One region of the Bradyrhizobium sp. SZCCHNR1002 genome, then DNA from elsewhere that is predicted to be linked to it. Evidence: predicted binding sites of a transcription regulator. Region 1 holds the regulator's gene; each other region holds the start of a gene.
What was found. The regulator PhoB, encoded in region 1, activates phosphate uptake and scavenging genes when phosphate is short. The targets are predictions, from matches to a motif close to TGTCATNNANCTGTCAT.
Positions count from the first base shown of each region.

Region 1 (3,276 bases):
TGATCAGCGCCCAATCGGCCGGGGAGCGGTCGAGCGACCATCGGTCGTGCTGGGTCGGAACGAACTCGGGCGCGACGATCAGCCGTTCGGCGATCGATGAGGCGGCCGGCGTGCCCCTGTTCATGCCGGCCAGGAAGCGGACGTTGCCGGGATTGACCTGCGCGAGCCCGTTGAACACGCAATGCGCGGCGGTGAGCACGACGCGCGGCGCGATCAGAGTGCCGGTACACCAGCCGCCGGTCGAATACTGCGCCACGGTGACGACGCCGATCGACGAGGCAGGCCAGGAGGTCGGGTCCACGACCTCGCCGATGTGCCGGTCGAGTCCGAGCAACTGCTCGGGACGCGGGTTGGCCACCCCGGCATCCGTCGATTCGAATCTGGGCTTCCAGCTCGCGATCATCGCCTGCGCCTGGACACGCTGCGCCTCGGTCAGCTTGACCCGCTGCACGTCGCGGCCGGCCGAGCGCACGCCGTTGCGGCCGGCCATCACCAGCCAGGCATAGCCCTGCACGAGGTCCTGGCTCACGCCGCGGCCGTCGAGCATCATCAGACCGAGCATGTATTGCGACTGGGCGAAGCCTTGGGCTGCAGCGCGGCTGAACCAGCGGCCGGCTTCGCCGTAGTTGCTCGCGACACCCTCGCCGTTGACGTAGGCGATGCCGAGATAGTGCTGGGCGACGGCGAGGCCCTGGTCCGCCGCCTTGCGATACCATGCCAGCGCCTCGGCCGCATTGCGCGGCTGGCCCCAGCCGAAGGCGTGCATGAAGCCGACGTCGAACTGCGCCCGCGCATCGCCCTTGGCGGCGAGCGGCAGCAGGCGGCGCAGCGCAACGTCATGCTGGCCGTTTCCGGCGGCGGCGACGGCGTCTTCGAGCTCGGCGGCCGGTGCACCGGCCAGGCTGCCGAGCAGCACGGCAAGACTTGTGATGATCGTCTTGAGCAAGGGCGTCCGCTGGAACCAAAACACGGGCCGCTCAGCACACTCGATCAAGACGGCGGCGGCGTGGCGGAAAGCGGACCGCGGTGTCCTTAATCCGGCCTGCTCGCCTCTCACACCTGCACGTCCCTCACATCTGCCGCTCCTTATGCCTGCTCGCTCTTGGCGAACCGATCGTCCAGCGCATAGCCCGCGCCGCGCACGGTGCGGATCGGATCCTGCTCGCGACCCGGATTGAGCAGCTTGCGCAGACGGCCGATGTGCACGTCGACGGTGCGCTCGTCGATATAGATGTCGCGGCCCCAGACGCTGTCGAGCAACTGCTCGCGGCTGAACACGCGGCCGGGATGCTCGAGGAAGAATTCGAGCAGACGGTATTCGGTCGGGCCGAGGTCGATCGGCCGGCCCGAGCGCGCGACGCGGCGCTTCTCGCGGTCGAGCTCGATGTCGCCATAGGACAGCACGGTCGCGAGCCGCTCCGGGCTCGCCCGCCGCAGCAGGCCCTTCACGCGCGCCAGCAGCTCCGGCACCGAGAACGGCTTGACGATGTAGTCGTCGGCGCCGGTCGCAAGCCCCCGCACACGCTCGCTCTCCTCGCCGCGGGCGGTGAGCATGATGATCGGCAGCTGCTTGGTCTCGGACCGCGCCCGCAGCCGCCGGCACAGCTCGATGCCGGACAGGCCCGGCAGCATCCAGTCGAGCACGACCAGATCGGGCACGCGCTCCTTGAGCCGCGTGTCGGCCTCGTCGCCGCGCGCCACGGTCTCGACCTCGTAGCCTTCGGCCTCGAGGTTGTAGCGCAGCAGCGTCGTCAGCGCCTCCTCGTCCTCAACCACCAGAATTCGCGCGCCCATGTCGAAATCGTCTTTCTCAGTTGCCGGGGATCGTGGTCGCGAAGCTGGTCATGTCGCCCTTCGGGCGCTTGTCCATGATCTGCTGGCCCTCGATCATATAGAAAACCGTCTCAGCGATGTTGGTGGCGTGGTCGCCGATCCGCTCGATGTTCTTGGCGCAGAACATCAGGTGGATGCAGAACGAGATGTTGCGCGGGTCCTCCATCATATAAGTGAGGAGCTCGCGGAACAGCGAGGTGCAGATCGCATCGACCTCCTCGTCGCCCTTCCAGACCGTCATCGCCGCCGGCAAATCATGCGCGGCATAGGCATCCAGCACCGTCTTGACCTGCGACTGCACCAAGTCGGTCATGTGCTCCAGGCCGCGGATCAGCTTGAGCGGATGGAAGTCGCTCTCCAGCGCGGCGACGCGCTTGCCGATGTTCTTGGCGAGGTCACCGATCCGCTCCAGATCGGTGGCGACGCGCATGGCGCCGACGATCTCGCGCAGATCGACGGCCATCGGCTGGCGGCGGGCGATCGTCAGCACCGCGCGCTCCTCGATGATGCGCTGCAGCTTGTCGACCTCGGCGTCGGCGGCGACCACCTTCTGGCCGAGCGCCACGTCGCGCCGCACCAGCGCGTCGACGGAATCGACGATCAGCCGCTCGGCGAGGCCGCCCATCTCCGACACCAGCCGGGTGAGATCCTGCAGATCGCTGTCGAACGCCTTGGCGGTATGTTCACTGGCCATGTTGATCTCCTGAAGAATGCTGTCGGCGTCAGCCGAACCGGCCGGTGATGTAGTCCTGGGTCCGCCGATCGCTCGGCGAGGTGAAGATCTTGCTGGTCTCGTCGAACTCGATCAGCTCGCCGAGATACATGAAGGCGGTCTTGTCGGAGACGCGCGCCGCCTGCTGCATGTTATGGGTCACGATCGCGATCGTATAGTTCTCCGCGAGCTCCTGGATCAGCTCCTCGACCTTGGCGGTCGAGATCGGGTCGAGCGCCGAGCACGGCTCGTCGAACAGGATCACCTCGGGCCGGACGGCGACTGTGCGGGCGATGCACAAGCGCTGCTGCTGGCCGCCGGACAGCGACAGGCCGGAGGCGTTGAGCTTGTCCTTGACCTCGTTCCACAGCGCGCCGCCGCGCAGCGCCTTCTCGACGCGGTCGTCCATCTCGGACTTCGAGATCTTCTCATAGAGCCGGATGCCGAAGGCGATGTTCTCGTAGATCGTCATCGGGAACGGCGTCGGCTTCTGGAACACCATGCCGACCCGCGCGCGCAGCAGATTGAGGTCGAGCTTGGGATCGAGAATGTTGGTGTTGTCGAGCATCAGCTGGCCAGTGGCGCGCTGGCCCGGATAGAGGTCGTACATCCGGTTGAAGATGCGCAGCAGGGTGGACTTGCCGCAGCCGGACGGACCGATGAACGCCGTGACGCGGTTGGTGCCCAGCGTCAGGTTGATGTTCTTCAGCGCGTGATGATCGCCGTAATAG
Region 1 covers NZ_JAUHIS010000002.1:488,893-492,168, forward strand. The annotation lists gene QX108_RS14670 (trypsin-like serine protease) at 1-946, opposite strand, end outside; gene phoB (phosphate regulon transcriptional regulator PhoB) at 1,087-1,794, opposite strand; gene phoU (phosphate signaling complex protein PhoU) at 1,811-2,527, opposite strand; gene pstB (phosphate ABC transporter ATP-binding protein PstB) at 2,556-3,276, opposite strand, start outside.

Region 2 (3,276 bases), on a different contig from region 1:
CGTTGCGCCACTCGGGATGATGGTCGCGCTTCTCGGCGAGCAGGGCGACGCGGGTCATGAAGCCGAAGGCTTCGTTGAAGTCGCGAAAGGTGAAGGTGCGGGTAATGGCCTCGCGGCCATCGACCTCGGACCAGCCGGGAAGGTCCCGCAAGGCGCTCGCGCGCGCCTCGGCTGACATTCTCTCCACCATGTCGAACCTCCCGTTCATCTCGTCGGTGCATCGGGGCGGCGCGGCAGATCCGGAGCTCTACGGGCATCGGCCTGCGCCGCGTCACCCGGACCGGCGCGCCAGAGTAGCAGAAACGGCATCCGGATCAGAGCCTTGCGACAAAACCGACGCGGACCCGTCATGCAACCGCCGGGATCGTCGCGCACTCGGGCTCCGGTAACCATGACGCAGATGTCACCCCGGACGGAAAAGAAATTTGCTACAGTTTCGGCCTAGCGAAGGACGAGGCCCTGCGGAGCTGCGCATCGCGCGGCCCCCAACCGATCGGATCACCGGAGGACTGGACCTGGCAGACCCCCAGACCACGCCAGCGCAGCGCTCGCAGATGCGCCCTGCCGTGTTCGTCGTCATCGCCGGCATCCTCGCGGTCGTCGGCGCGCTGGCGGGCGCCTATTATTTTGCCATGCGTCCGGTGGTGCTGAAGATCGCCGTCGGTCCGCCCAACAGCGACGATCTCAAGGTCGTCCAGGCCTTGACCCAGGCATTCTCGCAGTCCCATGCCTCCGTCCGGCTGCGGCCGCTCCCGACCGAGGGCGCCGGCGAGAGCGCGCAGGCGCTGGCCGCGGGCAAGGTCGATCTCGCCATCGTGCGCGGCGACCTCGAGGTGCCGAAGAACGCGCAGGCGGTGGCGACCCTGCGCAAGAACGTGGCCGTGCTGTGGGTGTCGCCCGCAGGCAAGGGAAAGGGCCGCAAGGGCGCGGCCAAGATCACCAAGATCTCGCAGCTTCCCGGCCACAAGGTCGGCATCATCGGCCGCACGCCGGCCAATGCCAATCTGCTGAAGGTGATCCTGCACCAATACGGCGTCGACGCCGGCAAGGTCGAGATCATCCAGTTTCCGATCACCGAGGCGGCCGAGGCCGTCCGCAACCAGCGGGCCGACGTCTATCTCGCCGCCGGCCCGATCAACAGCAAGATCACGGCCGATGCGATTGCGGCTGCCACCAAGGATGGCGGCGTGCCGACATTCCTGGCGATCGATTTGGCCGGAGCCATCGCGCAGAACCATCCCGAATATGAGGCGGCAGAAATTCCGGCCGGCGCCTTCGGCGGCTCGCCCGACCGGCCGGAGGATGAGGTCAAGACGATCAGCTTCAGCCACCATATCGTCGCGCGTAGAGGGCTCGCCGAGTCGACCGTCTCCACCTTCACCCACCAGCTGTTCTCGGTGCGCCAGCAACTGCTGTCGGAATTCCCGCTCGCCGCCAAGATCGAGACGCCGGACACCGACAAGGATGCCGCGATCCCGGCCCATCCCGGTGCTGCGGCCTTCGTCGATGGCGAGGAGAAGACCTTCCTCGATCGCTACAGCGACTACATCTGGTGGGGCTTGATGGCGCTGTCGGCGATGGGCTCGGCCGGCGCCTGGTTCGCCGGTTACCTCAAGCGCGACGAGCGGACGATCAACACCACGCTGCGCGACCGGCTGCTGGAGATGATCACCATCGCACGCAAGAGCGACTCGACCGAGGAGCTCGACCAGCTCCAGGCGGAAGCCGACGAGATCCTGCGCAACACGCTGACCTGCTTCGAGGACGGCGCCATCGAGCATGCGGCCCTGACCGCCTTCAATATCGCGCTCGAGCAGTTCCACAACGCGGTCGCCGATCGCAAGCTGATCCTGATGAGCATGCCCGCCAACCTGCAACGCACCGGCGCGCAGTTGCGCGCCGCCGGCACCTGAGCCGGTCTCGGTCATCTTCGTGCTGCATCTGGCATTGGCCCGTGTGCTGGGGCGAGCGGCCTTGTAATTTCAACGTCATCAATCTTTTCTAGGTCTGCGGCGTCCTGGCAGCGCGGTTCTGCGCGCCATCCGACGAGGAGATCGTATGACCATTCACATTCCCCGCCCGCAGCTCCACAAGCTCTCCCGCCGCCGCTTCCTGTCGACGGCTGCCGCCGGCGTCGCGACGCTCGCGATGCCCGGTCTGAGCCGCGCCGCTGACCGGCCGCAGATCACGCATGGGGTGCAATCCGGCGACGTCGGCATGGATGGCGGCGTCGTCTGGGCCCGCGCCGACCGGCCGTCGCAGATGATGGTCGAGGTCGCGACCACCGAGTCGTTCAAGAACGCGCGCCGCCTGCCGCCCATTGCGGCGCTTCCCGAAAGCGATTTCACTGCCAAGATGCTGGTCGATGGCCTGCCGAGCGGTCAGGACATCCTCTATCGCGTCAAATTCCGTGATCTCTCGCACCCCGCGGTCGAGAGCGAGGCGGTCGTCGGCCGCTTCCGCACGGCGCCAGGCAACACGCGTGACGTGTCGTTCGTCTGGGGCGGCGACGTCGCTGGCCAGGGCTGGGGCATCAATCCCGACGATGGCGGCATGTTCACCTTTGCCACGATGAAGAAGCATCGCCCCGACTTCTTCCTGCACTCCGGCGACACCATCTACGCCGACGGCCCCATCAAGCCGGAGGTGAAGCTGCCGGACAACAAGGTCTGGAAGAACCTCACGATCGAGGAAAAGGCCAAGGTCGCCGAAACGCTCGACGAATTCCGCGCCGCTCACAAGTACAATTTCCTCGACGAGAATGTCCGCGCCTTCAATGCCGAGGTGCCGATCTTCGTGCAGTGGGACGACCACGAGGTCACCAACAACTGGTCGGCCTCCAAGGAATTGCCGGCCGCCTACAAGGAGCGCAACATCCAGCTGCTCGCCGCACGGGCGGCGCGCGCCTTCCACGAGATGTATCCGATGCGCGAGAGCATCAACGAGCCCGGCCGCATCTACCGGACCATCAACTACGGCCCGCATCTCGACGTCTTCGTGCTGGATGAGCGCAGCTATCGCGGCGCCAACGGCGCCAATCTCGAGGACAAATATGGCCCGGCGTCCTACTTCATCGGGCCGGAGCAGCTGCGCTGGCTGAAGCAGGCGCTGCTGAACTCGCGGGCGACCTGGAAGGTGATCGCCTCCGACATGCCGCTCAGCATCATCGTCTATGACGATGCGGCCAACAAGAAGGGCTCCGAAGCGATCGCGCAGGGCGATGGTCCTGCGCGTGGACGAGAGCTGGAGATTGCCGAGATCCTGCGCTTCATCAAG
Region 2 covers NZ_JAUHIS010000003.1:468,625-471,900, forward strand. The annotation lists gene QX108_RS18395 (4a-hydroxytetrahydrobiopterin dehydratase) at 1-208, opposite strand, end outside; gene QX108_RS18400 (TAXI family TRAP transporter solute-binding subunit) at 555-1,913, shown strand; gene QX108_RS18405 (alkaline phosphatase D family protein) at 2,059-3,276, shown strand, end outside.
Region 2: QX108_RS18405 (alkaline phosphatase D family protein) is a predicted target of PhoB. The motif match lies at 1,976-1,992, and genes of this name have one in related genera.

Region 3 (3,276 bases), on a different contig from region 1:
GCGCGCTGGAGAAGGACGTGCAGCGACCGATCGGCATCCTGATGGATCTGCAGGGGCCGAAGATTCGCGTCGGCACCTTGCGCGACAAGAAGATCCAGGTCGACGCCGGTGAGACGATCCGCTTCGTGTTGAATGGCACCGAGGGCGACAAGGATTCGATTCCGCTGCCGCATCCCGAGATCTTTGCGGCGGTCGCGCCCGGTCACGATCTCCTGATCGATGACGGCCGCGTGCGTGTGCGCGTCACCGGCCTCGGCGACGACTGGATCGAAGCCAAGGTGATCGTGAGCGGCGCGATCTCCAATCACAAGGGCGTCAATCTTCCAGGCACCATTCTCGAACTGTCGCCGCTGACGGCGAAGGATCGCTCCGATCTCGCTTTCGGCCTCGATCTCGGCGTCGACTGGGTGGCGCTGTCCTTCGTGCAGAAGCCGTCCGACGTGATCGAGGCGAGGGGGCTGATCAACGGCCGAGCCGGCATCATGTCGAAGATCGAGAAGCCGGCGGCGCTGGAGCGGATCGACGACATCATCCAGCTGTCGGATGCCATCATGGTCGCGCGCGGCGATCTCGGCGTCGAGATTCCGAACGAGGACGTGCCGGGCAAGCAGAAGGAGCTGGTGCGCGCCTGCCGTCTCGCCGTGAAGCCGGTGATCGTCGCGACGCAGATGCTGGATTCCATGGTGGCGACGCCGACGCCGACGCGCGCCGAGGTCTCGGACGTCGCGACCGCGATCTATGACGGGGCCGATGCGGTGATGCTGTCGGCGGAGTCGGCCAGCGGCCAATATCCGCGCGAGGCGGTGGCGATGATGGACAGCATCATCAAGAGCACCGAGAAGCACAAGATGTACGGCTCGATCATTCAGGCCACCCAGCCCGACGAGGAGCAGACGCCGCCGCATGCGGTGGCGACCGCGGCGGCCGACCTCGCGTCCGCGATCCACGCCAAGGCGATCGTGGCCTACACGTCGAGCGGCACCTCGGCCTCGCGCGTCGCGCGCAAGCGGCCGAGCCTGCCGATCCTCGCGATCACGCCGAACGAGGATACATCGCGTCGCATGTGCCTGTTGTGGGGCGCGCACAGCGTGCTGTCGCAGGACGTGCAGAGCTACGAGGAGATGGTCGAGCGTGCGACGTTCTTCGCGGTCCAGGAGGAGTTCGCCGACAAGGGCGACCTGCTGGTCGTCGTCGCCGGCATTCCGTTCGCCCAGGCCGGCACCACCAACAATCTGCGCGTCGTCGCCGTGCCCAGATAGGAGGCAGCCGAATTCCCTGTCTGCGCCGCCCGCTTGTCGCCTGATTGTCGCACCGCGCTGGTATCGCGGGAACGTGACGAGGACACCGCGAGTCGTGATGCGAACGGTGTCCGTCGCGGTCCGGCAGGATGGGTTCTGCCGGCGCGGCCGCTCGTCATCGCCGTGTCATCAGGGACTGTTAGGTGGGCGCGCATGGGACTCGAGACTGCTGGTGAAGAAAGCCCGACGAAGCGCTTTCGGACGTTGTTCATCTCCGACGTACATCTCGGAGCCCGCGGCTCGCAGGCCAATCTTCTCGTCGATTTCCTGCGCCACCATGATGCCGATACGATCTATCTGGTCGGCGACATCATCGACGGCTGGGCGCTGAAATCGAGCTGGCACTGGCCGCAGTCGCACAACGATCTCGTGCAGAAGATGCTGCGCAAGGCGCGCAAGGGCGCCAAGATCGTCTACGTACCGGGCAACCACGACGAGTTCCTGCGCGGCTATTACGGCACGCATTTCGGCGGCATCGACGTCGTCGAGAACATCGTCCACACCGGCACCGACGGCAAACGCTATCTGGTCATCCATGGCGACATCTTCGATCTGGTGGTGCAGAACGCGCGCTGGCTCGCCCATCTCGGCGACAAGGCGTACGACTTCGCGATCCAGATGAACCGCCTGGTCAACTTCTTCCGCCGGATGTTCGGCGTGCCCTATTGGTCGCTGTCGCAATGGGCCAAGCAGAAGGTCAAGAACGCGGTCAACTACATCGGCGCGTTCGAGACGGCGCTGGCCTCCGAGGCGCGCCGGCATGGCGCTGACGGCGTGATCTGCGGCCACATCCATTGCGCCGTCATCCGCGACCAGGATGGCATCCGCTACATGAATTGCGGCGACTGGGTCGAGAGCTGCACGGCGCTCGTCGAGCACGAGGATGGCCGGTTCGAGATCCTGACCTGGACTGATCCGCAGCGACAACCTGCGCCGGTTCCGCAACTCGCAGCCCGCGCCGCCTGACGCCGGTCGACGCCGGCTCCCTTGCCTCTCGGCAATCGAGCGCGGTAAAATAGGGGTATGACAGCTCATGCCCCGATCCTGCCCGTCACCGTCGCCGACATCGAGGCGGCGGCCCGCGTTCTCGCACCGGTTGCGGTGCGGACGCCGCTCCTGCCGGCCCCCGTGCTCAGCGAGCGCTTGAACGCCAATGTGTTCGTGAAGCCGGAGGTGCTGCAGCGGACCGGCTCATTCAAGTTCCGCGGTGCCTACAACAAGCTGGCGTCGATCCCGCTGGAGGACCGCGGCAAGGGTGTCGTCGCGTTCTCGTCGGGCAATCACGCGCAGGGCGTCGCCCACGCCGCGACGCTGCTGGGCATGGACGCCACCATCGTGATGCCCTCGGACGCGCCGGCCGCCAAGCGCGAGCGGACCAAGGCGTTTGGGGCCGACGTCGTGCTCTACGATCGCGACCGCGAGGACCGCGAGGCGATTGCGCGCGACATCGCCGGCAAGCGCGGTTCGACGGTGGTGCCGCCCTACGACGATCCCTATGTGATCGCGGGGCAGGGCACGGTCGGCCGCGAGATCGCCGAGGATCTCTCGGGCCTCGGCCTCTCGCCGGATCTCGTGATCGTGCCGGCGTCAGGCGGCGGGCTGCTCGCGGGGGTCTCGACGGCGGTCAAGGCGCTCTTTCCGGAGACGCAGATGGTGGTCGCCGAGCCCAAGGGCTTCGACGACCATGCCCGCTCGCTGCGGGCCGGCCACCGCGAGGCCCATGACGCCAAGGGCCGCACCATCTGCGATGCCCTGATGGCTGCGATCCCTGGAGAGATCACCTTCGCCATCAACAGCCGGCTGTTGTCGGCGGCGGTGGAGGCCTCGGATGAAGAGGTGGGCCGCGCGGTCGGCTTCGCCTTCCGGGAGTTGAAGCTCGTCGTCGAGCCGGGTGGTTCTGTCGGTCTGGCGGCCCTGCTGGCGGGCCGCCTCGACGTGACCGGCAAGACGGTCGTGATCGTTCTCTCGGGCGGCAACG
Region 3 covers NZ_JAUHIS010000001.1:2,097,012-2,100,287, reverse strand. The annotation lists gene pyk (pyruvate kinase) at 1-1,259, shown strand, start outside; gene QX108_RS09345 (UDP-2,3-diacylglucosamine diphosphatase) at 1,452-2,264, shown strand; gene QX108_RS09340 (threonine/serine dehydratase) at 2,322-3,276, shown strand, end outside.
Region 3: QX108_RS09345 (UDP-2,3-diacylglucosamine diphosphatase) is a predicted target of PhoB. The motif match lies at 1,412-1,428, and genes of this name have one in related genera.